2 regions of the Hydrogenophaga crocea genome follow, and region 2 is predicted to be linked to the other one. Evidence: riboswitches for the same ligand, from Rfam matches in the RefSeq annotation. Region 2 holds a riboswitch; the other holds the start of a gene.
What was found. Region 2 has a riboswitch for glycine ahead of G9Q37_RS21615 (D-amino acid dehydrogenase). Riboswitches for the same ligand answer to the same signal wherever they lie in the genome.
Positions count from the first base shown of each region.

Region 1 (3,394 bases), 890 kb from region 2:
GGCGAAGGCCTTGCCCACTTCGGGCAGTTCGACGAAGACCACGTCGCCCAGCGCGTCCTGCGCGTGGTGGGTGATGCCGACCGTGGCGACGTTGCCGTCCACGGTGATCCATTCATGGTCTTCGGTGTACTTGGTGGTCATGAGGAAAGCTCCTGGGGGATGGGGGGAAGGATCAGCCGCGGTAGTAGCGGTTGGGCACGAAGGGCATGGGCGCCACCACCATGGGCACGGCCTTGCCGCGCACCAGCGCGTTCACGCGGGTGCCGGGGGCGGCGAACGCCGGCGGCAGGTAACCCATGGCGATGGGCTGGTTGATGGTAGGGCCGAGCAGGCCGCTGGTGACTTCGCCCAGGCGCTCGCCCGCTTCGCTCTGCAGTTCGGTGTGCTCGCGCACCGGCACGCGCTCCTGCGCGATCAGGCCCACGCGCACGCGCTCGGGCGGGGTGGCGCCGTCGAGCTGGGCGAGCACGCGCGCGGCGCCGGGGAAGCCGCCGGCGCGCGCGCCGCCGCTGCGGCGCACCTTCTGCATGGCCCAGTTCAGGCCGGCTTCGACGGGCGTGGTGGTGGTGTCGATGTCGTTGCCATAGAGGCACAGGCCGGCTTCGAGGCGCAGCGAGTTGCGCGCGCCCAGGCCGATGGGCTGCACCTCGGGCTGCGCAAGCAGCGCGCGCGCGAAGGCCTCGGTGTCGGCCGCGGCCAGCGAGAGCTCGAAGCCGTCTTCGCCGGTGTAGCCGCTGCGCGTGACGAACAGCGGCCGGCCCTGCCATTCGAAGGCCGCGCCGGTCATGAACACCAGCTTTTCCACGCCGGGCAGCAGGCGCTGCAGCGCGGTCACGGCCTGCGGGCCCTGCAGCGCGAGCAGGCCGCGGTCGAATTGGGGTTCGATGGTGCAGCGCTGGCCGATGCGCTGCTGCATGTGCGCGAGGTCGCCGTGCTTGCAGGCGCCGTTGACGATCACGAACAGGTGGTCCTCGCGGTTCACGAACATCAGGTCGTCGACGATGGTGCCCTCGTCGGTGAGCAGCAGGCCGTAGCGCTGCTTGCCCGGCGCCAGGCCGATCACGTCGACCGGCATCAGGCTTTCGAAGGCGGCCGCGGCCTCGGGGCCCGACAGGCGCAGCTGGCCCATGTGCGACACGTCGAACAGGCCGGCGGCGTTGCGCGTGTGCTGGTGCTCGGCCATGAGGCCCGCGGGGTACTGCACCGGCATGCTGTAGCCCGCGAAGGGCACCATGCGCGCACCGAGTTCGAGGTGCAGGGCGTGCAGCGGGGTCTGGAGAAGTTCGGTGGCGGACAAGGGCGGACTCGCTGGCAGGGCAGGCCCCTCGCGGGGCGAAACACGGCATGCCGTGTGCTGCCCCGCTGTCCGCTCTACCTGAGAGATTCACGCGGGCGATGCCGCGCTTGCTCCTTCGGTGGACCCCATCGCGTGGGGCCTCTCTCCAGGGGGGATCGCCTGCCTTGCGGCGGGCGTTTGCCAGTCCTTTTGCCTGAGCGTTCGGGGCCGTTGCGGCCTCCTGCGCCTTCGGCGGCCCCACGCGGGAGCTCTCTCCTGAGCAACGCCGCGGATTCTAGTGCAGTCGACGCGGGTGGCGTTGATCAAACCCCGAGCGGGGCCGATTCCGGCAGCAGTTTGGCCAGCCGCGCGCTGACCGCCTGCGCCCGCTCGCGGCCCGCGATGCGCTCGATCTCGGCCAGCATCTCGCGGCCCACGGCGACCATGCTCGCGGCGTCGCGCGCTTCGCGCAGCGCGTCGCGCAGGCGCTCGGCCATCTGCCGGTCGCGCGGCGCGAACATGCGGTCCGAGAGGTCGAACAGGAACATGCGCGCGCTGGCCAGCGAGCGCGGGCCGCTGAAATCGTCGACCGAGCCCTGCACCGCGAGGCCCGGTGACGGGGCCGGGGCGGGCGGCGGGCGGTCGTCCAGCAGGTAGCCGCCCGCGATCAGCGATTCGACGATGGCCTTGCCGTCGCCGTGGAAGAGGGCATGCAGCGAGGCGGTGGATTTGCGGCCGTCGGCCACGAGCAGGATCGCGCGCTCGCGCTGACCCAGGGTGCGCTGGCCGGGTTGCAGCTCGGCCCGGCCCTTGTCGGTCTTGTTGAGCATGGGTGTGGCAGGGAGTGCTACGGATGACGCAGCACTCTGCGCAGGCCGCATGACGTTCGCGTGTCATGCGGGCGCAAAAAAGCCGCCCGCAGGCGGCTTTCGCCGAGGGATGTGAACGAACGCACATCCCGCGCGGCGGCGCGTCACATCCCCGCGTAGTTCGGCCCGCCACCGCCCTCGGGCGTGACCCACACGATGTTCTGCGTCGGGTCCTTGATGTCGCAGGTCTTGCAGTGCACGCAGTTCTGCGCGTTGATCTGCAGCCGGTCGGCGCCGTCTTCGGTCTTGACGTACTCGTACACGCCCGCGGGGCAGTAGCGGCTCTCGGGGCCCGCGTACTTGGCGAGGTTGATCTTCACCGGCACGCCCGCGTCCTTGAGCGTGAGGTGGGCGGGCTGCTGTTCCTCGTGGTTGGTGTTGCTCACGAACACGCTGCTCAGGCGGTCGAAAGTGAGCTTGCCGTCGGGCTTGGGGTAGGCGATCTTTTCGCACTCGGCCGCGGGCTTGAGGTAAAGGTGGTCGGCCTTCTCGCGGTGCAGCGACCACGGCGGGCTCTTGAAGCCCAGGCGCGGCAGCAGCCAGTGCTCGATGCCCACCATGAGGCCGCCGATGAGGTTGCCGTACTTGAACCAGCTCTTGAAGTTGCGCGAGCTCTCGAGCTCTTCGCGCAGCCAGCTCCGGTCGAAGGCCGCGGGGTAGGCGGCCAGTTCGTCGTGCTGGCGGCCGGCCTGCACGGCCTCGAAGGCGGCCTCGGCGCAGAGCATGCCGCTCTTGATCGCCGCGTGGCTGCCCTTGATGCGTGCGCCGTTGAGGTAGCCCGCGTCGCAGCCCACGAGCGCGCCGCCCGGGAACACCGCCTTGGGCAGGCTCATGAGGCCGCCCGTGGTGATGGCGCGCGCGCCGTAGCTCAGGCGCTTGCCGCCTTCGAGGAACTGGCGGATGCGCGGGTGCGTCTTCCAGCGCTGCATTTCCTCGAACGGGCTCAGCCAGGGGTTGCTGTAGTTCAGGCCGGCCACCAGGCCCAGCGTGACCTTGTTGTCCTCGAGGTGGTAGAGGAAGCCGCCGCCGTAGGTGTCGTTCTTCATGGGCCAGCCCGCGGTGTGCACCACCAGACCGGGCTTGTGCTTGGCCGGGTCGATCTCCCAGAGCTCCTTCACGCCGATGGCGTAGGCCTGCGGATCCTTGCCTTCGTCGAGGTGGAACTTGGCGATCAGCTGCTTGCCCAGGTGGCCGCGCGCGCCTTCGGCGAACACGGTGTACTTCGCGTGCAGCTCCATGCCGAGCTGGA
Region 1 is NZ_CP049989.1:864,079-867,472, forward strand. Features, by position in the region: gene gcvH (glycine cleavage system protein GcvH) at 1-141, opposite strand, end outside; gene gcvT (glycine cleavage system aminomethyltransferase GcvT) at 173-1,234, opposite strand; glycine riboswitch at 1,353-1,456, opposite strand; glycine riboswitch at 1,470-1,565, opposite strand; gene G9Q37_RS04125 (hypothetical protein) at 1,600-2,106, opposite strand; gene G9Q37_RS04130 (electron transfer flavoprotein-ubiquinone oxidoreductase) at 2,250-3,394, opposite strand, start outside.
Region 1: linked by a shared signal. The riboswitch ahead of gcvT (glycine cleavage system aminomethyltransferase GcvT) and the one ahead of G9Q37_RS21615 (D-amino acid dehydrogenase) in region 2 are both predicted to bind glycine.

Region 2 (3,394 bases):
AGCACTTGGCCAAGCTCACCGGCATCGCCATGACCCACGTGCCCTACAAGGGCAGCGCGCCCGCCTTCCAGGACATCATGGGCAGCCAGGTCGACTTCTTCATCACGCCCTACGGCAAGGGGCAGATCGGCATGGTCAGCGAGGGCAAGGTCAAAGTGGTGGGCGTGCTCTCGGCCGAACCCCAGGACGCGTTCAGGAACGCCGCGCCGCTGAGCGCCTCGCCCGGGCTCAAGGGCTTCGTGTTCGACACCTGGTCGGGCTACTTCGTGCGCAAGGACACGCCCGAGCCCGTCGTGCAGGCGCTGCACAAGGCGCTCAGCGAGGTCGCCAACGACCCCGAGACCCGCGCCGCGCTCGAAGCCCAGGCCATGGTGGTGCCGCGCCCGCAGCCGCTCGCGGCCGTGGCCCGGGTGTACGCGGACAACACGGAGAAGTACCGCGCCATCGCCAAGTCCATCCACCTGCAGGCGCAGTGATGGCGGCCGTCGCAGAGGCCGGCGCGCCCTACCTCGCGCAGGCGATGTCGGCGCGCATCGGCGAGTTCATCCGCCTGCGCCGCGACATCCACGCCCACCCCGAGCTCGCGTTCCAGGAGCACCGCACCTCGGCGCTGGTGGCCGACAAGCTGCGCGCCTGGGGCTACACCGTGCACACCGGCATCGGCGGCACCGGTGTGGTGGGCGTGCTGCGGCGCGGCCAGGGCACACGCCGCCTGGGCATTCGCGCCGACATGGACGCGCTGCCCATCGCCGAAGCCCCGGGCCGCGAATGGGGCAGCCGGCGCGCGGGCCTGATGCACGCCTGCGGCCACGACGGCCACACCGCGACGCTGCTCGCGGCGGCGCGCTTCATCGCCGAAGACCTGGACTTCGACGGCACGCTGCACCTGATCTTCCAGCCCGCCGAAGAAGGTGCGGCGGGCGCGCAGGCCATGATGCGCGACGGCCTGTTCGAGCGCTTTCCCTGCGACGCGGTGTACGCGCTGCACAACATCCCCGGCATCGAGGCCGGCCACTTCCACTTCCGCACTGGGGCCAGCATGGCCTCGAGCGACAACGTCACCATCCGGCTGCAGGGCGTGGGCGGTCACGGCGCGATGCCGCAGACCACCGCCGACACCGTGGTGGCCGCGGCGGCCGTCGTCACCGCGCTGCAGACCGTGGTCTCGCGCAACGTGGACCCGCTGCACAGTGCGGTGGTCACGGTGGGCGCGCTGCACGCGGGCCAGGCCAACAACGTGATTCCCGAGGAGGCCACGCTCGAGCTCAGCGTGCGCGCGCTCGACCGCGGGGTGCGCGCGCTGCTGCGCGAGCGCATCACCGAGCTGGTGCAGCTGCAGGCCGCGAGCTTCAAGGTGAAGGCCCTGATCGACTGGCGCGAGGGCTATCCCGTGCTCGTGAACACGCCCGCCGAAACCCGGCTCGCCGCCGGGTTGGCGCGCGAGCTGTTCGGCGCAGCGCGCGTGAACACCGAGGCCGCGCCGCTCACCGCGAGCGAAGACTTCGCCTTCATGCTCGAAGCCGTGCCCGGCTGCTACGTGTTCGTGGGCAACGGCGGCCCCGGCACGCCGGGCGCCTGCTCGGTGCACAACCCGGGCTACGACTTCAACGACGCGATCATCGAACCCGGCGCGCAACTGTGGACACGGTTGGTGGCCGATTACCTGAAGGCGTCTGGCTGATCTCACGCGCACCGCATTTCCCCGCACGGACCGGGAGAGCCCGCGCCCCCCGGCGCGGCGCCGAAGGAGCAACCGCCCCGGAAACTCTCAGGCCCCAGGACCGGCCCGTGCGCTCAACACTCTGAAGAGTTGCCGCGCTTCGTCAGCCGGCACACCGAAGGAGCAAGCCCCGCCGCGGCCCGCGCGCAGGGTGAATCTCTCAGGTACCGGACAGAGGGGGCGCAGACCGCGCGGTTGCGCGGTCTGCCCACATCCTCGTCCGACGCCTGGAGCGCATCCATGAAATCCTTTGCCGTCATCGGTGGTGGCATCACCGGCATCACCACCGCCTACGCCCTGGCCCGCCGCGGCTTCGCCGTCACGCTCTTCGAGCGGCACCGCTACGCCGCGATGGAGACCTCGTTCGCCAACGGCGGCCAGCTCTCGGCCTCGAACGCCGAGACCTGGACCCATCCCTCGACACTGCTCAAGGGCCTCAAGTGGATGCTGCGCCAGGACGCACCGCTGCTCGTGAACCCGCGGCCGGGCTGGCACAAGCTGTCGTGGTTCGCGGAATTCATCGCCAGCATCCCGCGCTACGAGGCCAACACCATCGAGACCACGCGGCTGGCGATCGCCGCGCGCGCACACCTGTTCGACTGGGCCGAGCGCGAGGGCATCGACTTCGACCACCGGCGCGAAGGCATCCTGCACATCTACCGCGACCGCCAGGGCTTCGAACACGCAGGCCGCGTGTCGCGCCTGCTCGCCGCAGGCGGCCTGCAGCGCCGCGCCGTGACGCCCGAGGAGATGCGCGCCATCGAGCCCACGCTGGCCGGCACCTACCACGGCGGCTACTACACCGAAAGCGATTCCACCGGCGACATCCACCGCTTCACGCAAGGCCTGGCCGCGGCCTGCGAGCGCCTGGGCGTGCGCACCGTGTACGGCCGCGAGGTGCGTTCGCTGCGCAGCGACGACCGCCGCGCCACGGTGACGCTGGCCGGCGAACACGGCCACGAGGAACACGCCTTCGACGCGCTCGTGGTCTGCGCGGGCGTGAACAGCCGCGCGCTCGCGGCGCAGCTCGGCGATCGCATCAACGTGTACCCGGTCAAGGGCTATTCGATCACGGTGAACCTCACCGACGAGGCCAGCCGCGCCGCCGCGCCCACGGTGAGCCTGCTCGACGACGAGACCAAACTCGTGACCAGCCGCCTCGGCCCCGACCGCTTCCGCGTGGCGGGCACGGCCGAGTTCAACGGCTTCAACCGCGACATCCGCGCCGACCGCATCCGCCCGCTGGTGGACTGGGTGCAGCAATGCTTCCCCGGCGTGAGCACGCGCCAGGTGGTGCCCTGGGCCGGCCTGCGGCCCATGATGCCGGACATGATGCCGCGCGTGGGCCGCGGCCGCCGCGCCAACGTGTTCTACAACACCGGCCACGGCCACCTGGGCTGGACGCTCAGCGCGGCCACGGCCGACCTGCTGGGCGAGCTCGTGAGCGGCAGCGCGCGCGCGGGCGGGCGGCCGCTGGCGCACCCGCTCGAGCCGGCGCGGCGCGCGGGCTGAGGCCACGCAGACCTGCAACAATGCGCCGGTGAAAAAGGTCGCCATCGTCCAGTCCAACTACATCCCCTGGAAGGGCTACTTCGACCTCATCGCCTCGGTCGACGAGTTCGTGCTGTACGACGACATGCAGTACACACGGCGCGACTGGCGCAACCGCAACCG
Region 2 is NZ_CP049989.1:4,530,858-4,534,251, reverse strand. Features, by position in the region: gene G9Q37_RS21625 (Bug family tripartite tricarboxylate transporter substrate binding protein) at 1-476, shown strand, start outside; gene G9Q37_RS21620 (M20 aminoacylase family protein) at 476-1,681, shown strand; glycine riboswitch at 1,793-1,905, shown strand; gene G9Q37_RS21615 (D-amino acid dehydrogenase) at 1,961-3,232, shown strand; gene G9Q37_RS21610 (WbqC family protein) at 3,261-3,394, shown strand, end outside.